Regions from separate parts of the Streptomyces sp. NPDC020807 genome, predicted to be linked through region 2. Evidence: riboswitches for the same ligand, from Rfam matches in the RefSeq annotation. Region 2 holds a riboswitch; the other holds the start of a gene.
The links. Region 2 has a riboswitch for glycine ahead of gcvT (glycine cleavage system aminomethyltransferase GcvT). Riboswitches for the same ligand answer to the same signal wherever they lie in the genome.

Region 1: another riboswitch for glycine. It lies ahead of gcvP (aminomethyl-transferring glycine dehydrogenase); the one in region 2 lies ahead of gcvT (glycine cleavage system aminomethyltransferase GcvT).

Annotation. Positions count from the first base shown of each region.
Region 1 covers NZ_JBFADU010000036.1:46,928-57,694, forward strand. The annotation lists gene AB0G79_RS31535 (DUF5999 family protein) at 56-262, shown strand; gene gcvP (aminomethyl-transferring glycine dehydrogenase) at 377-3,262, opposite strand; glycine riboswitch at 3,440-3,539, opposite strand; gene AB0G79_RS31545 (PRC-barrel domain-containing protein) at 3,653-4,027, shown strand; gene AB0G79_RS31550 (DNA polymerase IV) at 4,086-5,504, opposite strand; gene AB0G79_RS31555 (MerR family transcriptional regulator) at 5,550-6,167, opposite strand; gene AB0G79_RS31560 (bifunctional nuclease family protein) at 6,361-6,834, opposite strand; gene AB0G79_RS31565 (MerR family transcriptional regulator) at 6,888-7,628, opposite strand; partial or broken gene AB0G79_RS31570 (FHA domain-containing protein) at 7,658-8,595, opposite strand; gene AB0G79_RS31575 (DUF881 domain-containing protein) at 8,677-9,633, opposite strand; gene AB0G79_RS31580 (small basic family protein) at 9,639-9,971, opposite strand; gene AB0G79_RS31585 (DUF881 domain-containing protein) at 9,968-10,767, opposite strand, start outside.
Region 2 covers NZ_JBFADU010000037.1:19,810-30,576, forward strand. The annotation lists gene AB0G79_RS31695 (ABC transporter substrate-binding protein) at 1-1,467, opposite strand, end outside; gene AB0G79_RS31700 (ABC transporter permease) at 1,578-2,609, opposite strand; gene AB0G79_RS31705 (enhanced serine sensitivity protein SseB C-terminal domain-containing protein) at 2,973-3,764, opposite strand; gene AB0G79_RS31710 (enhanced serine sensitivity protein SseB) at 3,841-4,572, opposite strand; gene AB0G79_RS31715 (AAA family ATPase) at 4,723-5,439, opposite strand; glycine riboswitch at 5,593-5,692, shown strand; gene gcvT (glycine cleavage system aminomethyltransferase GcvT) at 5,867-6,991, shown strand; gene gcvH (glycine cleavage system protein GcvH) at 7,092-7,469, shown strand; gene glyA (serine hydroxymethyltransferase) at 7,502-8,767, shown strand; gene AB0G79_RS31735 (L-serine ammonia-lyase) at 8,914-10,284, shown strand; gene lanL (class IV lanthionine synthetase LanL) at 10,543-10,767, shown strand, end outside.

The sequences.
Region 1 (10,767 bases), on a different contig from region 2:
GAGCGCGAAGAGCCGCAGGACATCCACCACGACGACGCAGCGAAAGAACCCACCCATGTGCCAGCACCAGCCTGCCTGTCCCACCGCCGACTCCGCCGACCGGGAGGCGGCCCGACTGATGGCGCACCACCCGGAGCAGGGCTGGAGCCTGCTGTGCAACGGCGTCCTGCTCTTCGAGGACACCGGTGAACTGCTGCCGGACGGGCAGATCATCGCCCCGCACCGGCCGCTGACGGCGGGACAGGTGACGACCGCCGCCTGAGGCGGCGAGCGGACGAGGCCAGGAAACGCCGAGGGCCGGCCCGGAGGAGATCCTCCGGACCGGCCCTCGTCTCACGAGTGGCTCAGCTCATGTGCGGCCGGCCTCCCGAGCGACTCAGTGGTCGTACTCGTCCATGGGCGGGCAGGAGCAGACCAGGTTCCGGTCGCCGAAGGCGCCGTCGATGCGGCGGACCGGCGGCCAGTACTTGTCGGCGGCCGAGACACCGGCCGGGAAGACGGCCTCGTCGCGGGTGTACGCGTGGTTCCACTCGCCGCCCAGCGAGGCCGCGGTGTGCGGGGCGTTGTGCAGCGGGTTGTCCTCGGCGGGCCACTCGCCGGAGGCGACCTTCTCGATCTCGCCGCGGATGGCGATCATCGTGTCGCAGAAGCGGTCGAGCTCGGTGAGGTCCTCGGACTCGGTCGGCTCGATCATCAGCGTGCCGGCGACCGGGAAGGACATCGTCGGGGCGTGGAAGCCGTAGTCGATGAGGCGCTTCGCGATGTCGTCGACGGTGACGCCCGTCTCCTTCGAGAGCGGACGGAGGTCCACGATGCACTCGTGGGCGACCAGACCGGCCGGGCCGGTGTAGAGCACCGGGAAGTGCGGCTCGAGGCGCTTGGCGATGTAGTTCGCCGCGAGCACGGCCACCTGCGTGGCGCGCTTGAGGCCCTCGCCGCCCATCAGGCGGACGTACGACCACGAGATCGGCAGGATGCCGGCGGAGCCCCACGGGGCGGCCGAGATCGGGCCGACGCCCGTCTCCGGGCCCGCGGTGGGCTGGAGCGGGTGGTTCGGGAGGTACGGGGCCAGGTGGGACCGCACGCCGACCGGGCCGACACCGGGGCCGCCGCCGCCGTGCGGGATGCAGAAGGTCTTGTGCAGGTTCAGGTGCGACACGTCGCCGCCGAACTTGCCCGGCTTGGCGAGGCCGACGAGCGCGTTGAGGTTGGCGCCGTCGACGTACACCTGGCCGCCGGCCTCGTGGACCTCGGCGCAGATGTCGGCGACGTGCTCCTCGAAGACGCCGTGCGTCGACGGGTAGGTGATCATCAGCACGGACAGCTCGTCGCGGTACTGCTCGATCTTGGCGCGCAGGTCCGCGACGTCCACCTCGCCGTCGTCGGCGGTCTTGACCACGACGACCTTCATGCCGGCCATGACCGCGGAGGCGGCGTTGGTGCCGTGCGCGGAGGACGGGATGAGGCAGACGGTGCGCTGGAGGTCGCCGTTGGCGCGGTGGTAGGCGCGGACGGCCAGCAGACCGGCCAGCTCGCCCTGCGAGCCGGCGTTCGGCTGGATCGACACCTTGTCGTAGCCGGTGACCTCGGCGAGGCGCTCCTCCAGCTCGGTGATGAGCGTGACGTAGCCCTGCGCCTGGTCGACCGGGGCGAAGGGGTGGATCTGGCCGAACTCGGGCCAGGTCACCGGCTCCATCTCGGTGGTCGCGTTCAGCTTCATCGTGCAGGAGCCGAGCGGGATCATGCCGCGGTCCAGCGCGTAGTCGCGGTCCGCGAGGCGGCGCAGGTAGCGCAGCATCGAGGTCTCGGAGCGGTGCGCGTGGAAGACCGGGTGGGTCAGGTACGCGTCGGAGCGCAGCAGAGCGGACGGCAGGGTGTCCTCGACGGAGGCGTCGAGCGCCTCGATGTCGGCCGTCACGCCGAAGGCACCCCAGACGGCGGCGAGCTGCTCGCGGCCGGTGGTCTCGTCACAGGAGATCGAGACGAGGTCGGCGTCGACGCGGTAGAGGTTCACGCCGGCCGCGCGGGCGGCGGCGACGACCTCGTCGGCCTTGCCGGGGACGCGGACGGTGAGGGTGTCGAAGTACGAGCCGTGCACGACGTCGACGCCGCCGGCGGTCAGACCCGCGGCGAGGATCGCGGCGTACCGGTGGGTGCGCTCGGCGATCTGCTTCAGGCCGTCCGGGCCGTGGTAGACGGCGTACATGCCGGCCATGACGGCGAGGAGCACCTGGGCGGTGCAGATGTTGCTGGTGGCCTTCTCGCGGCGGATGTGCTGCTCGCGGGTCTGGAGGGCCAGTCGGTAGGCGCGGTTGCCGTCGGCGTCGACGGAGACGCCGACGAGGCGGCCCGGCAGGGAGCGGGCGTGCTTGTCCTGGACCGCCATGTAACCGGCGTGCGGACCGCCGAAGCCCATCGGGACGCCGAAGCGCTGGGTGGTGCCGACGGCGATGTCCGCGCCCAGCTCGCCGGGCGAGGTGAGCAGCGTCAGCGCGAGGAGGTCGGCGGCGACGGTGACGATCGCGCCGAGCTCGTGGGCGGCGTCGATCAGCGGCTTGATGTCGCGGACGGCACCGGAGGCGCCCGGGTACTGGAGCAGGACGCCGAAGACGCCGCGCTCGGCGATCTCCGCGGGGATGCCCTCGCTGAGGTCGGCGACGACGACCTCGACACCGGTCGGCTCGGCGCGGGTCTCGATGACGGCGATCGTCTGCGGCAGGGCGTCGGCGTCGACGAGGAAGACGCCGTTCTTGACCTTGCCGACGCGCCGGGCGAGGGCCATGGCCTCGGCGGCGGCGGTGCCCTCGTCGAGGAGGGAGGCGCCGGAGGTGGGCAGACCGGTCAGGTCGGCGACCATGGTCTGGAAGTTGAGGAGGGCCTCCAGGCGGCCCTGGGAGATCTCCGGCTGGTACGGCGTGTAGGCCGTGTACCAGGCGGGGTTCTCCATCACGTTGCGGAGGATGACCGGCGGCGTGAAGGTGCCGTAGTAGCCCAGGCCGATCATCGGGGCGAGGACCTGGTTGCGGTCGGCGAGCGTGCGCAGCTCGGCGAGGACCTCTGCCTCGGTGCGGGCGGCGGGCAGGCCCAGCGCCTCGGCGTTCTTGATCACGTCCGGCACCGCGGCGGCGGTGAGCTCGTCGAGCGAGCCGAAGCCGACCTGAGCGAGCATCTTGGCCCGCGCCTCGGCGTCGGGCCCGATGTGCCGCTGCTCGAACGGGATGCCCTGCTCGAGCTCGGAGAGCGGAATGCGGTTGGCGGTCATGTACGGAGGCCTCCTGGTCGTCACGACCTGCGAGGGGCACCACGGCGCGGGTACCCGGACGGCCTCCCCCTCTGTCATCTCAACCTGAGAGTTTCACCGGCACGCCTCGCGGCACGCCGGCTTTCACCGTCGGTGAGAGCGCGTGCCGTCGGACACCGCTCTGCTTTCCAGAGTGACCTCGTCCGCGCGGTACAGGGGCCTGAGAGATTCCGGGGAGGATTTGCTCCTTCGGCGCCCACCGGAAGGTTTCTCCGGGGGACTCTCCCGCACGGGGTCGACAGCCACAGCCAGCCTACCAGCGAGGTTGCGGACCCTATCGCTCAAGTGGCCGACATCCCAGTTGTGCACTTTCGTAGGGGTGTAGAGCAGTTGCGACCAGTTGGAGGGACCGTGCAGACCGACATCGATCCGCGCAGCCTGATCGGCCGCAAGGCGTTCGACCGGAACGGAAACAAGATCGGAACCGTGGACGAGGTGTACCTGGACGACGCGACCGGAGTCCCCGAATGGGCCGCGGTCCGCACGGGCCTGTTCAGCCGGGACGCCTTCGTCCCGCTGGAACCGAGCGACCTGCTCGACGACGGCCTGCACGTCCCGTACGAGCGTGCCCTCATCAAGGACGCCCCCGACTTCGGCGTGGGCCGCCACCTCTCCCCCGCACAGGAGCTCCAGCTCTACCGCCACTACAGACTCGACCTGCCCCCCGCGCCCCAGGACGCCCCGGACACCGACTTCGGCCGCCTCGCGGGCCAGGAGGGCCCCTGACGCCGGCCTCCGGCACCCTCGCGCGTCCGCCGCCGGGGAGAACCCTCACGCCGCCCGGTCACCTCTCCGGGGCGGTCTGCGCCGCACCGCGCACCAGCGGCACCGGCTCCGAGGGTTCGAGCTCCGGGTCGTCCACCGGGAAGGTCCGCACCCGCCCCGGCACCGTCCACGGCTCCTCGAACCGCACCGTGACCCGCCCCACCCCGCTCCCCTGGACCCACCCGGGCCCGTACTCGGCATGCCGTACGTCGAGCCCGGGCGCCCAGCGCCGCTCCACGGCCTCCGGAGCGGCCTCGGGCCCCTCTGCCCCGGGTAGCGCCACGGCGTCCCCCACGGCCTCTCCAGAGCCCGTGACAGCGGCCCCGGCGACCACGGCGGCCGCTGCCGCCTCAGCTGCCTCAGCCGCCTCGGCCTGGGCGAACAGATCCTCCTGCGTGTAGTCCGCGAGCCCGCTGACCCCGACGCCGAGCAGCCGCACACCCCCGGTCGTGTCCACCGCCTCCAGAAGCCGCCCCGCGGCCTCCCGCACCACCATCGGGTCGTCCGTCGGCCCCCGCAGCGTCTCGGACCGGGTCAGCGTCGAGAAGTCGAACCGCCGCACCTTCAGCACGATCGTCCGCCCCGAGTGCCCCGAGGCCCGCAGCCGCCCCACACACCGCTCGGCGAGCCGCTCGACCTCGACCCTGATCCGCACCCGGTCGTGCAGGTCCACGTCGAAGGTGTCCTCCACGGACACCGACTTGGCGTCCCGCTCGGCCACCACGGCCCGGTCGTCGTACCCCTGCGCCATCCGGAACAGCGACCCCCCGTGAGCCCGCCCCAGGAGCCGTACGAGCTCGTCCTCGCCGGCCTCGGCGAGATCGGCCACCGTGGTCATGCCGGCCCGTCTCAGGTGCTCCCCGGTCGCGGGCCCGACCCCGGGCAGGATCCGCACGGACCGCGGACCGAGCAGCTGCCGCTCCGTGCCCGGCTCGATCAGCACCAGCCCGTCCGGCTTCGCCTCCTCCGAGGCGATCTTCGCGATCATCTTCGACCCGGCGAGCCCCACCGAACCGGTCAGCCCGGTCGTCGCCAGGATGTCGGCCCGCAGCCGCTCGCCGACGGCCCGCGCGCCCGCGCTGTCCTCGGCGACGCCCCCGGCCTCCAGATCCACGAAGGCCTCGTCCAGGCTGAGCGGCTCCACGAGCGGCGACAGCCGCCCGAGCAGCTCCATGACCTGTTCGCTGATGGACCGGTAGAACGAGAACCTGGGCACGAGGTACGCGGCGTTCGGCGCGAGCCGCCGCGCCTGCCCCATCGGCATGGCCGAGTGGACCCCGAGCCGCCGCGCCTCGTACGAGGCGGTGGCGACCACCCCGCGCGGCCCGAGCCCGCCGACGACGACGGGCTTTCCGCGCAGGCTGGGCTTCGCCGCCTGCTCGGCGGCGGCGAAGAACGCATCCATGTCGAGATGCAGGATCGTGGGCACGGCTCTCACAGCTTTGATGCTGCCCCATGCCACTGACAACGGGGAGACGCGGCCTCAGACGGCCTTGTCGCGCCGCCGCCGGGCCAGCTCGTCACCCGGGTTGTTCCCGACGAGCGTCTCGCCCGTGTCGACCCGCTCCCCGTGCAGCTGCGACAGCGCGGCCTCCACGTCCCGCCAGACCACGCCGACGGCGATCCCGAAGACGCCCTGCCCGCCCTGGAGCAGCGAGACGACCTCGTCGGGCGAGGAGCACTCGTAGACGGTCGCCCCGTCGCTCATCAGCGTCATCCGCTCCAGATCGCGGAAGCCCCGGGCCCGCAGGTGCTGCACAGCCGCCCGGATGTTCTGCAGCGCCACCCCGGTGTCGAGGAAACGCTTGACGATCTTCAGGACGACGACGTCACGGAAGCTGTAGAGGCGCTGGGTCCCCGACCCGTACGCGGGCCGCACACTCGGCTCCACGAGCCCGGTGCGCGCCCAGTAGTCCAGTTGGCGGTAGGTGATGCCGGCCGCCGCGCAGGCCGTGGGCCCGCGGTACCCGATCTCGTCGGCCGACGGACTCGTACTCGCGTCGCTGCCGAAGTCGCCCACACTGCCGTGAAGCGGATACGGCCCCGGCTCCGCGGACACACGTCCGACCGAGCTCCCTGCCGTACCGTCCGCGCTGCTCATCACGCCGACCCTCCGTCCTTGACCTGCCCACACGAAGGTAGGCAGTCACTCGGGGTGCGTCAACGATCGCCACACTCGGCACGCCGAGTGATAATCACCCTGAGAGTGGTTTCCCGTATCTCTCTGCGGGGAAAGGCTACTCGAATGTGCTGACAGCACCCCGAGATCAGGCCACGCGCTCAGGCCACGCGCCTCACTGGCTGTTGGTCCCGAAGTCCTCCGGTGAGATCTGGTCGAGGAACTCGCGGAACTTCTCCACCTCGTCCTCCTGCTCGTCGGGGATCGCGATGCCGGCGTCGTCCAGCACACCGTCGCTGCCGTAGATCGGCGTCCCCGTCCGCAGCGCCAGCGCTATCGCGTCCGAAGGCCGGGCACTCACCTCGACACCGCTGGCGAAGACCAGCTCGGCATAGAAGACCCCGTCTCGCAGATCCGTGATCCGGACCTCGGTCAGCTCCTGGCCCACGGCCTCCAGCACGTCCTTGAACAGGTCGTGCGTCAGCGGGCGCGGCGGGGCCACGCCCTGCTGCGCGAAGGCGATCGCGGTCGCCTCACCCGGTCCGATCCAGATGGGGAGGTACCGATCGCCTCCCACTTCTCGCAGGAGCACGATCGGCTGGTTGGAGGGCATTTCCACCCGGACACCCACAACGTCGAGCTCGTTCACACAGCAACCCTAGGACGTGCCCGACCGGTTTGGATAGTCGGGCCCCTCCAAGATCACTGGAGCCGGATGCCCAGAGCGGACTGAACGAACGCCGCGTGCAGCCGCACCGACAGCTCGGCGAGCTCCTTCGCCGTGGCCTCCGCATGGGCTCTGGTCTGCGGATTACGGTGCCGGCGCAGCGGAGCGACCATCTGCTCGAGCAGCGCCGCCTCGCGGTCGGCCGCCGCCTTCACTCCCCGAAGATGACGAGGTTCGAGACCGAATCTCCCCAGATCCGCGACAAGTCTCGCGACCGTGACGGCCTCGGCGTCGTAGCCGCCGCCCCGCTCCTCGGAGATCAGGCCGAACGACTCCCACTCCGCGAGCTCGACCTCCGTCACCTCGGCGGCGGCGAGCAGCTCGGCCCGCCCGACGCGTGCGGCGGTGGGGCGCTCGCCCTCCGCCTCCCAGGGGCCTTCGGCGATCTCCCGCCGCCCGGGGGCGGGCAGCTTGATCTGCTCGCCCCGGGCCAGGGCGTCGAGGTGCTCACGGATGACCTTCAGCGGAAGGTAGTGGTCCCGCTGCATCCGCAGGATCTGGGCGAGCCGCTCCACGTCCTGCGGGCTGAACTTCCGGTACCCGGACGCCGTACGACGGGGCTCGACGAGCCCCTCGGCCTCCAGGAACCGGATCTTCGAGATCGTCACTTCGGGAAACTCGTCGCGCAACTGGCTCAGCACCGTGCCGATGCTGACCAGCCGCTCGCCCGCGGTGACGGCGCCGTTTCCGGCACCGCCCGTCGGTGTTCGCAGCATGGACCTTCCCTGAAGTCTTCTCGGTGTCGTCAGACGCCCCGCTGGCTCGAGTAGAAGACCAGCCGGTACTTGCCGATCTGCACCTCGTCACCGTTGGACAGAACGACCGAGTCGATCGGCTCACGGTTGACGTACGTGCCGTTGAGGCTGCCGACGTCGGCGACGGTGAACCGGCCGTCCTGTCCCCGCCGGAACTCGACATGCCGCCGGGAGACGGTGAAGTCGTCCAGGAAGATGTCGCTCTGCGGGTGACGGCCGGCCGTCGTCAGCTCCCCGTCGAGGAGGAACCGGCTGCCGGAGTTCGGCCCGCGGCGCACCACGAGGAGCGCCGACCCCAGAGGCAGCGCCTCCACGGCCGCCATCGCCTCGGGCGACAGGGACGGGAGCGCCGTCTGACCGGTGACCTCCGCCTCGTACGCCTCAAGGCCCGAGATGGAGATCGTCGACGTCGTCTCGGACGCCCGCTCGGCGATCCCGCCGCGCAGCGGCGTACCGCACTGGGAGCAGAAACGGCTGTCGGCCGCGTTGCGGTGACCGCACCTCGTACACACGGGCATGGACGCGTCCTCCTGCCGCGGCTGCCCCGCGGAGGTCTGTGTCGCGTACGGGTCGGGGGTAAACCCTCCACCCGTACTTGAGGTTGATGGTTCCCCGAAACCTATGCGGGCGGCACCGGCCGGGTCAACAGAGGACGCGCCCTGAGTGCCCGAAATGTCACCGCCCTGACCGTCGACCTCGTCGCGGAACAGCGGGCGCTCGCCGCCCTGTTCCTCGCTCTGGGCGTGGCGCGACGCGCGGTGCCTGGCGTTGCCGCCGTCCTCACGTCCGCTCTTGCCGAACAACTTCGCAAAAAAACTCACGGGCGATTCCCCTTGACCGAAACAGACCCGCCCGTGGGGCAGGACGAACCGAAATCCTCACACCTGCCGACCCGGACACCTTCACAACGTCCGTATCCTCCGGACAGTTTCCACCACACACCACCGTTGTGGTGCGCCGACCCCCCGCAACGTCGTGCCCATGTCGCGGGACCCCCTCCTCCACCGTCCTAGGTCGAGGACGACTGAGCGTAGTCAGGCCGCTTCGCGGGTCGCAAGGCATCGACGACGATCTTCGTCGACCGCTCCACCCCGGCCGTGGCCTGCTCCTTCTCGAGGGTCTGCACGACGCCACCGGGGATGTTGAGCGCGGGCTCGAGATCCTCGGGCTTGCCGATGACCTTGAAGACGTACGGAGCGGTCACCTTCGTTCCATCGATCGCCATCTCGTCACCACTACCGGTGAAATAGCTGTCCGCCACCACCCGCACGCCGTTGACCTGGATCGCCTCCGCGCCCGCGGCACGCAGCTCCTGGATGGCGTCGAGCAGCATGTCCGACTCGACCGCGCCGGTGGGGTCCCCGACCGTCAGCGTGATGCCCGGCCCCTCGGCCGCGACCGTGCCGGCCAGGATCCCGAGCTGCCGCTCCTTCTCCTGGGTCTGCTTGCGGGCCTCCTCGGCCTGGTCGGAGCTGGACTCCAGCTCCGACCGCTGCTTCTCCAGGCGCGACTTCTCGTCCTCCAGGCGCTGCGTCCGGTCGTCGAGCTCGTCGAGGATCCGTACGAGGTCCTCCTGCCGCGCCCCGCGCAGCGCACTGTTCTCGCTGGTCGAGGAGACCTGGATGGCGAGACCGAGCCCGAGGACGAAGAGCAGCAGCGCGACGATGAGCTGGGCACGCGTGACCCGCGGCGGCCACAGCGCCGCGACGAGCCGACTCCGCCCGCTGGGCCCCTCGACGGCGGGCGCCGCCTCGGCGCCCGCCGACTCCCGCGCACCGGACTCCCGCGCACCGGACTCCCGCGCACCGGACTCCCGCACGGGGGCCTCCGCCGCCGGAGGCGCCTCGCCCCCCGAAGGTTCCGTCTCCGGAGCCCTGGCCTCGGGGCGCTCGCCCACCGGCTCCTCGGGCTCGGCCTTCTCCGCGTTCTCGTTCTGCTTCGCGTTCATCGCGTCGTTCTCACTCATCGGCGTCACGCCCGGAAGACATGGCGCCGGATGGCGGCCGCGTTCGAGAAGATCCGGATGCCGAGCACGACCACCACACCCGTGGACAGCTGCGCGCCGACGCCCAGCTTGTCGCCGAGGAAGACGATCAGCGCGGCCACGACCACGTTCGAGAGGAACGACACCACGAAGACCTTGTCGACGAAGATGCCGTCGAGCATGGCCCGAAGGCCGCCGAAGACCGCGTCCAGGGCGGCCACCACGGCGATCGGAAGATAGGGCTCGACCACCGCCGGAACCTCGGGCCGGACCAACAGTCCGACCACGACTCCGACGATCAGGCCCAGTACGGCGATCACGATGTGCCCTTCCCTGTGTCGGCCGTGGCCCCGCCGGACGGCGTCGCCGCCCCGGCCCCCCTCGGCTCTGCTGTTCGTACGGTCAGGCTCGGCGCGGCCGGCAGGCGCACGTAGCCCTCTGCCGAGATGCTGCTCCTGATCCCGAAGTTCTCCACCAGGACGTGCAGGTACTGCCCGTCGGCGCTGTCCTGGAACGCCGTGCTCAGCCGCTGACCGTCCCCGATGGCGAGGACGGTGTACGGCGGCACCAGCGGCCTGTTGTCCACCAGTATCGCGTCACCCGCGGCCCTGATCGCCGACAGCGACGTCAGCCGCTGCCCGTTGATCGACACGGCCTCCGCCCCGGACTCCCACAGGCCGTTGACCACCCGCTGCATGTCCCGGTCGCGCACCCGGCCCGTGTCGGAGAAGCCGCTGCTCTCGCGCGGCCCGCCACCACCGGTGTCGGTGCCCTTGGCGTCGTCGACGACGAGCTTCACGCCCGGCCCGTGGACCGGGGTCGCTCCGGACAGGAGCGCGACGAGCTCGGCCTGGTCGCCGCCGTGCTGCTCCAGAGCCTGGCTCTGCCGCGCGCCGACCTCGGCGCGGATCCGCTTGACGTCCTGCTCCAGCTTGTCGGCCGCCTTGGTGTCACCCTCGATGCGGTCGATCAGGTCCTGCCGCTCCTTGGCTACGACGGGCGCCGAGATCCGCGCCTCGGCGGCACCGACCGTCACCACGACGGCGGCGAGCAGGAGTCCCGCGGCGACCCCGAGCTTGGCCCGCAGCGGCCGCGGCAGCCCGGGGCCCTCGGCTG
Region 2 (10,767 bases):
GCCGGTCGGGAAGTCGGCGCCCCAGCCCATGATGATGATGCCGTAGCCCTTCTCCTTGACCGTCTTCGGCGAACCGATGATGCCGGAGGTCTGGGCGCCGTCGAACTGGTCGATCTGGGCGTCGATGCCGACGGCCTTCAGCGACTGCTGGAGGGACTCGGCGGTCGCGATCTCGATCGGCTTGTTGTTGCGGACCGCGATCGTGGTCTTGAAGCCGTTCGGCTTGCCGCACTTGGCGAGGGCCTCCTTGGCCTTCGCGGTGTCGGGCTTGCCGGCGAGCTTGCCGTACGGGTCGGCCTTCGGGTCGGCACCCTTGATCGCCGGGGGCAGCATGTTCGTGGCGATGTCGCCACCGGCCTGCGGGCCACCACGGGCGGTCTGGAGGGACTTGGAGTCGGCCGCGTAGATCATGGCCTTGCGGCACTCGATGTTCGGCGTGACCGTCTGCGGGAAGACCGCGTAGCGGATGAAGCCCGTCTGCGGGTTGTCCACGTTGTTCTTGTGCTGCTGCAGCACCTTCTGGCGAGCGGCGGCGCCGATGCCCGTGGCGTTGAGGTCGAGGTCGTACTCGCCCTCGACGAGGCGGTTGTCCATGTCGTCGGCGTTCGTGGTGAACGTGACGGAGATGCTGTCCGGGAGGGCCTTGCGGACGGTGTCCGTCTTGGCGTCCCACTTGTCGTTGCGGACGAGCTTGATGGACTTGTTCGGCGTGTACGAAGCCCACTTGTACGGGCCCGAGGAGAACGGCTTGAGGCCGTACTTGGCGCCGGTGTCCTTGTCCTGGCGGACCGGGGAGGCGGCGGGCATGGCCAGCATCTGCAGGAAGTCACCGTTGGCGACCGGCAGCTTGAAGATGATGGTCTTGTCGTCCGGGGTCTCGATGGCCTTCAGGCCGAGCTTGTCCGGGGTGGTGTCCTTGTACGGACCCTTGTACTCGGTCTTGGGGTCGAGGACCTGCTGGAGGTAGATCGGGCCGCCGGAGATGACGTCCTGGGCCCAGATGCGCTCGATGCCGTACTTGATGTCCTTGGAGGTGATCGGCTTGCCGTCCTCCCAGGTCACACCGTCCTTCAGGGTGAAGGTGTAGGTGAGGCCGTCGGCCGAGACCTTGCCGGTGTCGGTCGCGAGGTCGGAGACGAGCTCGGTGGAGGCGGCGCCCGGCTCGGCCTTGTAGGTCACGAGCTGACGGGTGTAGTAGCGGGCGAAGTCCCACACGAAGCCGTAGTAACCGCGCTGCGGGTCCCACGAGTCGGCCTCCTGCGAGCCGATGAATTTCAGCTCGCCGCCCTTCTTGTCGGAGGCGTTCAGGACCTTGTTGACCGCACCGTTGAAGGCGAGGGCACCGCCCTTGCTTTCGCCGTTGCCCTTGTTCTCGCCGCTGCCGCCGCCGCAGGCGGTCGTGACGACCATGGTGGCCGCGGCGAGCAGCGCGCCCGCGGCGATTCTGCGCTGAGAGCTCTTCAGCATGGGTCCAGCAACCTCCGGGATAGTGGCGGGGCCGTGACGGCTGCCCGCCGATGGGGTGAAGCCTCCTGTCGCCAGCGGCAGGGGCGGGTCGTGCGGTCGTCGGCGAACGGTCAGCGGGAGCCCTTCGGGTCGAGCGCGTCACGCACGCCGTCGCCGAAGAGGTTGAACGCCAGGACGGTGATGAAGATCGCGAGGCCGGGGATCACCATGAACAGGGGGTCCGATTCATAGGTGTTGACGGCCTTCGACAGCATCTGCCCCCAGGAAGCGGTGGGCGGCTTCACACCCGCACCGAGGAAGCTGAGCGCGGCTTCGGTGAGGATGTTGGTCGGGATCATCAGGGTCGCGTAGACCGTGATGGGAGCGATCAGGTTGGGCAGCAGCTCCTTGCGGAGGATGTAGAGGCGGCCGGCGCCGAGGCTCTGGGCGGCCTCCACGTACTCGCGGTTGCGCAGCGAGAGCGTCTGGCCGCGGACGATGCGGCCGACGTACGGCCAGCCGAAGAAGCCGATCACGAGCACCAGGGCGGCGATGCGGACGCCCGACCCGTCGAGGCCCAGGAAGGAGTTCGGCAGGACGGAGACCAGGGCGATCGTGAAGAGCAGCTGGGGGAAGGCCAGCATGACGTCCATGACCCGGCTGAGCGCCGCGTCGATCCATCCGCCGAAGTAGCCCGCGACGATGCCGAGGATCGTGCCGAGGACGACCGCGAAGAGCGCCGCGAGGAAGGCCACGAGGAGCGAGATCCGGGCGCCGTAGACGACGCGGCTGAAGACGTCGCGGCCGTTGACCGGCTCGACGCCGAGGAGGAAGTCGGAGCTGATGCCGCCCCACGACCCGATCGGCGTGCCGAACAGCGGGTCGATCTGGTCCTCGTGGAACTCGTCCGGCGGGTGGCCGAGGAGGCCGACGATGACCGGCGCGAAGACCGCGACGAGGATCAGGAAGACGACGACGCAGGCGCCGGCGAGGGCGAGTTTGTCGCGCTTGAGGCGGGTCCAGGCGATCTGCCAGGGCGAACGGCCCTGGATGGCCTTGGTGCCGGGGGCGTCCCCCGCACCGGGCGTGCCGGAAGCGTCGGGCGCGCCGACGACGGTGGCGGTCGACTCGCCCGCACTCGTCTCGTGCAGTGGTGCCGTCATCGTGGTGAGGACCCCTCTCGGCCGCCGGTAGCCGGCCCTTGCCCGCCGCGGGTAGCGGCTCGGTGGAACAACCTGCTGGGCATCGGTTCGAAATGGAGCCGAACGCCCGGTGTTCCGGGGAGTCTTCAACGCGTCCGCGATCACCCGCCAGCCCTGACGAGGAATGTTTGCTCAAACGTGATGCGGTGCTGCGACTTCCGTTATGCGGACGTCGTGATCACGTGAGCGGACCATCTCGGGGCCTCTTCACCCCAATCGGACATGTCGCTCAACTGGGCCGTCGACGTGCTCTATTGGGGCGAACGAAAGCCTCCACAGCGGACTGCGGAGGCGGGTGGGACGAGGAGTGGGACGGGGGGCGTCTCAGTATCCGGACGAGGCCGGGGGCGGGTAGCCGTATCCCGGGACGGCGGCGGAACCGCGTCCGCCGTGCGCGTCACGGTCGTAGAAGGGACGCGCGTGGGCGCCGAGCCAGAGGGCGACCGGGTCGTACGCGTCGGAGAGGGAGACCGTCGAGACGGGCAGCCCGTCCGGTACGGCGGAGATCGACTGGCGCATCATCGCGCGGACCGTGTCGACGGCCGCCGCGGAGGTGTCGTACAGGTCGAGACCGATGGCGAGGTACGGGGAGCCGAGCGCCGGCTGCACCCAGCCGCGGCGCAGCGACCTGACGGCCGGGGTGCGGTGCGCGTTCTGCGTGAGCAGGGCGTAGAACTGCGGGATCTCCAGGGCGGGTTCGCTCACCCGGAGCGGTCCCGCGGGCATCCGGTCCAGGCCGGTGGCGATGCGCCGCAGGTCGGCCCAGGGGATGCCGACGCCGCCGCCGGGGGCGTGCGGATTGAGCCAGATGCCCCAGCGGTCGGGGTAGAGCGCGCGGGCGATCTCGCGGCCGGTGACGAGCTCGTGGGCGCGGTTCCAGCCGGAGGCGGCGAGCTCCTGGGCGGAGGTGACGCAGGGCGCGTACCCGAAGCCCTCGACCTCCATGTTCCCGTACTGGGCCTCGGGCGAGCCCGCCGTGCCCTGCCAGAGCAGCATGTGGAGCTCGCCGTCGGCGAGGGCGTGGAGCAGCTGCTCGTACGCGTCGTAGCGTCCGGGTGCCACCTGGCGCAGCATGTGCTCGACGTGTCCCGTCGCGGCGGTGCCTGACGCGCTCACCTGGGGTCGCCCTTCTTCTTCGTACGGCTCGGCTGGGATGCGGTGCGGATGCGGTTCAGATTAGACGGAGGGACGCTCACCCGGCGGCGTGCCGGTAGAAGGGGCGGACCTGCTCCGTCATCCAGTCTCCGACCGGGTCGTGCGCCATGTCGAGGAGGATGAGGTTGACCGGCCAGGCGACCTCGACGCGGCCGAGGGCGCGGCCGAGGGCGTCGAGGGGCGCGGAGCGGTCGGCGTCGGGGTGGAGCAGCCGGACGCCGACGAAGAGCGCCGGTTCGGTGCCCTCGACGCTGGCGAGGGCGCGGCGGGCCGAGGCGACGACGCCGGTGGCCTCGAACTCGGCGGAGGCGGCGGCCAGGAAGTCGACCGGGTCGTCCTGCCAGTCGGGCTCGAAGAGCCGGACGCGGCCGCCGGAGGCCGGTCCGTCGAGCGCGGTGCGGCCGGCGCGGCAGAGCTCGGCGACGGCGGGCGGGGGCAGCGGGACGCCGACGGTGCCGCCGGGGTTCACGGCGATGCCGAGCTGCGGGGGCAGGCCGCGGGCGAAGTCGCGGGCGGGGGCGACGGTGTACGACATGTGGGTGCCGACGCAGGCGTGGAACTGCTGCTCGGAGCTGAAGACGGGGACGAAGGCCGCGCCCTCGATCTCCACCATCGGCAGGTCGAGGGAGGTGCTGTCGGGGCCGCCGCCGTTGGGCAGCGGCACCCAGACGGGGCTGCGGCCGAGCACCTCGACGAGCCGCCCGCCCGCCCCGGGGTTGCCGAGGGATGCGGCGAGGACCTCTTCGAGCTCGTTGCCCGGCCACGTCATGTCCACGGTTCCTGCTCTCCCCTGAGTCGCGGGGGGTTCCCCGGTCTCGCGGGGGTTTCCCTGTGTCGCGCGGGCGCGCCCTCGCGGGGCGCCCCGCAGCACCCTAACGCCGCCCCGGCGCCGGCATGACCGAAAACCGGGGGCCGGCCCTCAGGCCGCCGGCCGGAAGGCGATCTTCCGCAGGGTGTCCGCCGCGTCCCGGTCCAGCAGGGTCACCGAGGCGCAGCCCGCCGGCGGACCGCCGGACTCGGCGGCGCGCAGAAGACCCGCGACGGCCCTGCGGTGCCGGGCGAAGGCGTACGCCGAGACGCCCCGGCCCCGGGACCGCTGCCCGTCGCGGGCCGTGTCCGGCGTCACGTCGAGCAGGACCAGGTGCAGGGCGGTCCCCCGGCGGCGCGCCTCGCGGGCGAGCCAGCCGCGCACCCAGGACTGGGTGCCGCAGTCGTGCACGACGAGGCTCGCGCCGGAGCGCAGGGCCCGGCGCAGCCCGGCGTAGTGCGCGACCCGGACGAGCGGCCGGTAGATCCCGTACGGGAGGAAGCGCAGCGCGCGGGGCAGCCCGGCCTCCCAGCGCTCGCGGGCGTCCTGGGAGTCGACGCCCCGGCCGTCGGCGGCCCGCCGCATCAGGGTGGACTTGCCGCTGCCGGGGAGGCCGGAGACGACCACGAGGTCGCCCTCCTGGAAGGTGAGGGCGCGGGGTCCGCGGCCGCCGCGCTCGCGCAGGTCCCGCAGGACGCGGGCCCTGCGGCGGGTCCCGCGGCGGGCTCCGCTCGCGGTCCCGGCGCGGGCACGCTGGTCCGGTATGGCGGTCCCCGACGCGCAGGCGCCGCCTTGTCGTGCGTACGCGCCGGTGTCCTGGATCCTCATCGCTGCTCCCCCTGCCGGGCCTGACAAGACCCTTGCCCACGAAGTGTAAAGAGGCGGTAATGAGATACAAGTGATGTGCCGCGCGGAGCACGCGTGCAATGATGTCCGCGCCAGGCGCGCACAGTCGCCGCACACAACCGCATACCGGCCGCTCGAATCCGCGCGGGAGAGTTCCGGACCGTCTCAGGTGCCCGGACGCCGAAGGAGCAAGACCCTCCCTTGAATCTCTCAGGCCCCGTACCGCGTGGATGAGGCAGATCTGAAAAGCGGGACACCCTGCCGTGTCCCCACCCAAGGTGCAAGCCGAACGTCTCGGTCACGAGATGCCTTCGGTGAACCTCTCAGGTTCCATGACAGATGGGGAGGACGTCCTCGCCCGTCATGTGTTTCGTCACCGATCACGCCCTTGGGACCCGGGAGCCACCCCATGAGCACTGCCCCCCGTCTGACCGCCCTCGATGCCTTGCATCGTTCGCTGGGCGCGACCATGACCGACTTCGCGGGCTGGGACATGCCGCTGCGGTACGCCAGCGAGCGCGACGAGCACAACGCCGTCCGCACCAAGGCCGGTCTGTTCGACCTCTCCCACATGGGCGAGATCACCGTCACGGGCCCGCAGGCCGTGGAGCTCCTCGACCACGCCCTCGTCGGCAACATCTCGACGGTGGGCGTCGGCCGCGCCCGCTACACGATGATCTGCCAGGAGGACGGCGGCATCCTCGACGACCTGATCGTCTACCGCCTCGGCGAGACCGAGTACATGGTGGTCGCCAACGCCTCCAACGCCCAGATCGTCCTGGACGCGCTGGTCGCCCGCTCCGAGGGCTTCGACGCCGAGGTCCGCGACGACCGCGACGCGTACGCCCTGATCGCCGTCCAGGGCCCCGAGTCCCCCGGCATCCTGAAGCAGCTCACCGACGCCGACCTGGACGGCCTGAAGTACTACGCCGGCCTGCCCGGCACGGTCGCCGGCGTCCCCGCCCTGATCGCCCGTACCGGCTACACCGGCGAGGACGGCTTCGAGCTCTTCCTCAAGCCCGAGCACGCCGAGGGCGTCTGGAAGGCCCTGACCGAGGCGGGCGCCCCGGTCGGCCTGATCCCCTGCGGCCTGTCCTGCCGCGACACGCTCCGCCTGGAGGCGGGCATGCCGCTGTACGGCCACGAGCTGACCACCGAGCTCACCCCCTTCGACGCCGGCCTCGGCCGCGTCGTGAAGTTCGAGAAGACGACGAACGAGGGCCGCTTCGTCGGCCGCGAGGCCCTGGAGAAGGCCGCCGAGCGCGCCGAGACCGCCCCGCCGCGCAAGCTCGTCGGCCTGATCGCCGAGGGCCGCCGCGTCCCGCGCGCCGGTTTCTCCGTCGTGAAGGACGGCGTCGTGATCGGCGAGGTGACCTCCGGCGCCCCGTCCCCGACGCTCGGCAAGCCGATCGCCATCGCGTACGTGGACGCGGCGCACGCCGCGCCCGGCACCGAGGGTGTAGGTGTGGACATCCGCGGCACCCACGAGCCCTACGAGGTCGTCGCGCTGCCGTTCTACAAGCGCCAGAAGTGACGTAAGCGCCAGAAGCACGTGACGTAGTCGTCACCCTTCCCGGTCTCACCCCGCGAGACCAGCGTTCATCCGCACCCTTTCAATCCAGGAGAATCAGGTCATGAGCAACCCCAACGAGCTGCGCTACACCAAGGAGCACGAGTGGCTGTCGGCCGCCGAGGACGGCGTCGCGACGGTCGGCATCACGGAGTTCGCGGCCAACGCGCTCGGTGACGTCGTCTACGCCCAGCTCCCCGAGGTCGGCGACACCGTCACCGCGGGCGAGACCTGTGGCGAGCTGGAGTCCACCAAGTCCGTCAGCGACCTGTACTCCCCCGTCACGGGCGAGGTCGTCGCGGCCAACCAGGACGTCGTGGACGACCCGTCGCTGGTGAACACGGCTCCGTTCGCGGGTGGCTGGCTGTTCAAGGTGCGCGTCACCGGTGAGCCGGACGAGCTGCTCTCCGCCGACGAGTACACCGCGTTCGCCGGGAACTGAGACCGGGCCCGAGACCCCTTAGGGATCGATTCATGTCGCTTCTGAACACTCCTCTCCACGAGCTGGACCCCGACGTCGCCGCCGCGGTCGACGCCGAGCTCCGCCGCCAGCAGTCCACCCTCGAGATGATCGCCTCGGAGAACTTCGCTCCGGTCGCGGTCATGGAGGCCCAGGGCTCCGTCCTCACCAACAAGTACGCCGAGGGCTACCCGGGCCGCCGCTACTACGGCGGCTGCGAGCACGTCGACGTGGCCGAGCAGATCGCGATCGACCGGATCAAGGACCTGTTCGGCGCCGAGTACGCCAACGTCCAGCCGCACTCCGGCGCCTCCGCGAACCAGGCCGCCCTCTTCGCGATCGCCCAGCCGGGCGACACGATCCTGGGTCTCGACCTGGCGCACGGCGGTCACCTGACCCACGGCATGCGCCTGAACTTCTCGGGCAAGCAGTTCGACGTGGTCGCCTACCACGTGGACGAGGCCGGCCTGGTCGACATGGCCGAGGTCGAGCGCCTCGCCAAGGAGCACCGCCCGAAGGTCATCATCGCGGGCTGGTCCGCCTACCCGCGCCAGCTGGACTTCGCGGAGTTCCGCCGGATCGCCGACGAGGTCGAGGCGTACCTGTGGGTCGACATGGCCCACTTCGCCGGCCTGGTCGCGGCGGGTCTGCACCCGAACCCGGTCGAGTACGCGGACGTGGTGACCTCCACCACGCACAAGACGCTCGGCGGCCCGCGCGGCGGCATCATCCTCGCGAAGAAGGAGTTCGCGAAGAAGCTGAACTCCTCGGTCTTCCCCGGTTTCCAGGGCGGCCCGCTGGAGCACGTGATCGCGGCCAAGGCCGTCTCCTTCAAGGTCGCGGCCTCGGAGGAGTTCAAGGAGCGCCAGCAGCGCACCCTGGACGGCGCCCGCGCCCTGGCCGAGCGCCTGGTCCAGGACGACGTCACCGCCCACGGTGTCTCGGTCCTCTCCGGCGGCACGGACGTGCACCTGGTCCTCGTCGACCTGCGGAACTCCGAGCTCGACGGCCAGCAGGCGGAGGACCGCCTCCACGAGGTCGGCATCACGGTCAACCGGAACGCCGTTCCGAACGACCCGCGCCCGCCGATGGTCACCTCGGGCCTGCGCATCGGTACGCCGGCGCTCGCGACCCGCGGTTTCCAGGCCGAGGACTTCGCCGAGGTCGCCGACGTCATCGCGGAGACCCTGAAGCCCGGCTTCGACGAGGCGAAGGCCGAGTCCCTCAAGGCCCGGGTGACGGCGCTCGCCGAGAAGCACCCGCTGTACCCCGGTCTGTAGTATTTTCGTACGCCTTTATTGGTACGAAGCTCCGGGGCACCGCGCACACTGGGCAGTGAGCGCGGTGCCCCTGCTCATGTCTTTTCCACGCGTCTTCTGCACCACCCCGGCAGACAACGGCGTCTAGCCCCACAAGGAGTCCTCCCGTGGCCATCTCGGTCTTCGACCTGTTCTCGATCGGCATCGGTCCGTCGAGCTCCCACACGGTGGGCCCCATGCGAGCGGCCCGGATGTTCGCCCGCCGGCTCAAGAACGAAGGCCTGCTCGCCCACACGGCGGCCATACGGGCGGAGCTGTACGGCTCCCTCGGCGCGACCGGCCACGGCCACGGCACCCCCAAGGCCGTCCTCCTCGGCCTGGAGGGCAACTCCCCCCGCACGGTCGACGTGGAGACCGCCGACGAGGAGTTCGAGCGGATCAAGTCCTCGGGCCGGATCAACCTGCTCGGGATGCACGAGATCCCGTTCTCCTTCGACGACGACCTGATCCTGCACCGCCGCAAGGCGCTGCCCTACCACGCCAACGGCATGACGGTCTTCGCGTACGACGCCGAGGGCGCGCTCGTCCTGGAGAAGACCTACTACTCGGTCGGCGGCGGCTTCGTCGTCGACGAGGACGCGGTGGCCGGCGAGAACCCGATCATCCCGGACGACACGGCCCTCACGTACCCCTTCCGCACCGGCGACGAGCTGCTCCGCCTGACGAAGGAGACCGGCCTGTCGATCTCCTCCCTGATGCTGGAGAACGAGAAGGCCTGGCGCACCGAGGACGAGATCCGCGCCGGCCTCCTGGAGATCTGGCGCGTCATGCAGGCCTGCGTCTCGCGCGGCATGTCCCGCGAGGGCATCCTGCCCGGCGGCCTGAAGGTCCGCCGCCGCGCCGCGAACACGGCCCGCAAGCTGCGCTCCGAGGGCGACCCGGCGGCGCTCGCGATGGAGTGGATCACCCTCTACGCGATGGCCGTGAACGAGGAGAACGCCGCGGGCGGCCGGGTGGTCACCGCCCCGACGAACGGCGCGGCCGGCATCATCCCCGCGGTCCTGCACTACTACATGAACTTCGTCCCCGGCGCCGACGAGGACGGCATCGTCCGCTTCATGCTCGCGGCCGGCGCCGTCGGCATGCTCTTCAAGGAGAACGCCTCGATCTCCGGCGCCGAGGTCGGCTGCCAGGGCGAGGTCGGCTCCGCCTGCTCGATGGCGGCCGGCGCCCTCGCCGAGGTCCTCGGCGGCACCCCGGAGCAGGTCGAGAACGCGGCCGAGATCGGCATGGAGCACAACCTCGGCCTGACCTGCGACCCGGTCGGCGGCCTGGTCCAGATCCCCTGCATCGAGCGCAACGGCATGGCGGCGGTCAAGGCCGTCACGGCCGCGAAGATGGCGATGCGCGGCGACGGCAGCCACCTGGTCTCCCTGGACAAGGTCATCAAGACCATGAAGGAGACGGGCGCCGACATGAGCGTCAAGTACAAGGAGACCGCGCGCGGCGGTCTCGCGGTGAACATCATCGAGTGCTGACGTAGTCCCCACGCGGGTCTTGTGAAGGCCCTGAGCAGCGCCGTCGTCTTCGGTGCTGGTCAGGGCCTTCGGCGTGTTCACGGAATGCGCCCCCTTGTGAGCGGTCGCACACCGTTTCTGCGCGGTCGCACCGCAAGGTGGCACGGGAAGGGCGTGCGCTCGCCGGATCAGGTGAATCAGACGGGTACCCCGTTGATGTGACAATCGGGCCGGGGCACGCTCCCCCTCAGCGGTTTCACCCCGTTGAGAGGGATGGGCATGACCACCCACGTCACCGAGTCCGAGCTGGAGACCCTGCTCCGCGGCGCCCTGCGCGTCACGGGCACGGCCGAGCGCTGGGCGACCGAGTCGAACGAGAGCTGGTGCCGGGTCGCGCCGCGCTCCGGGGCCGGGCCCCGGCAGGGCTGGAAGCTGCACGTGTCGGCGACCTCCGCGTCCGCGCCGGCGGTGCTCCTCAAGTGCCTCGAGGTGCTCCTCCCGGAC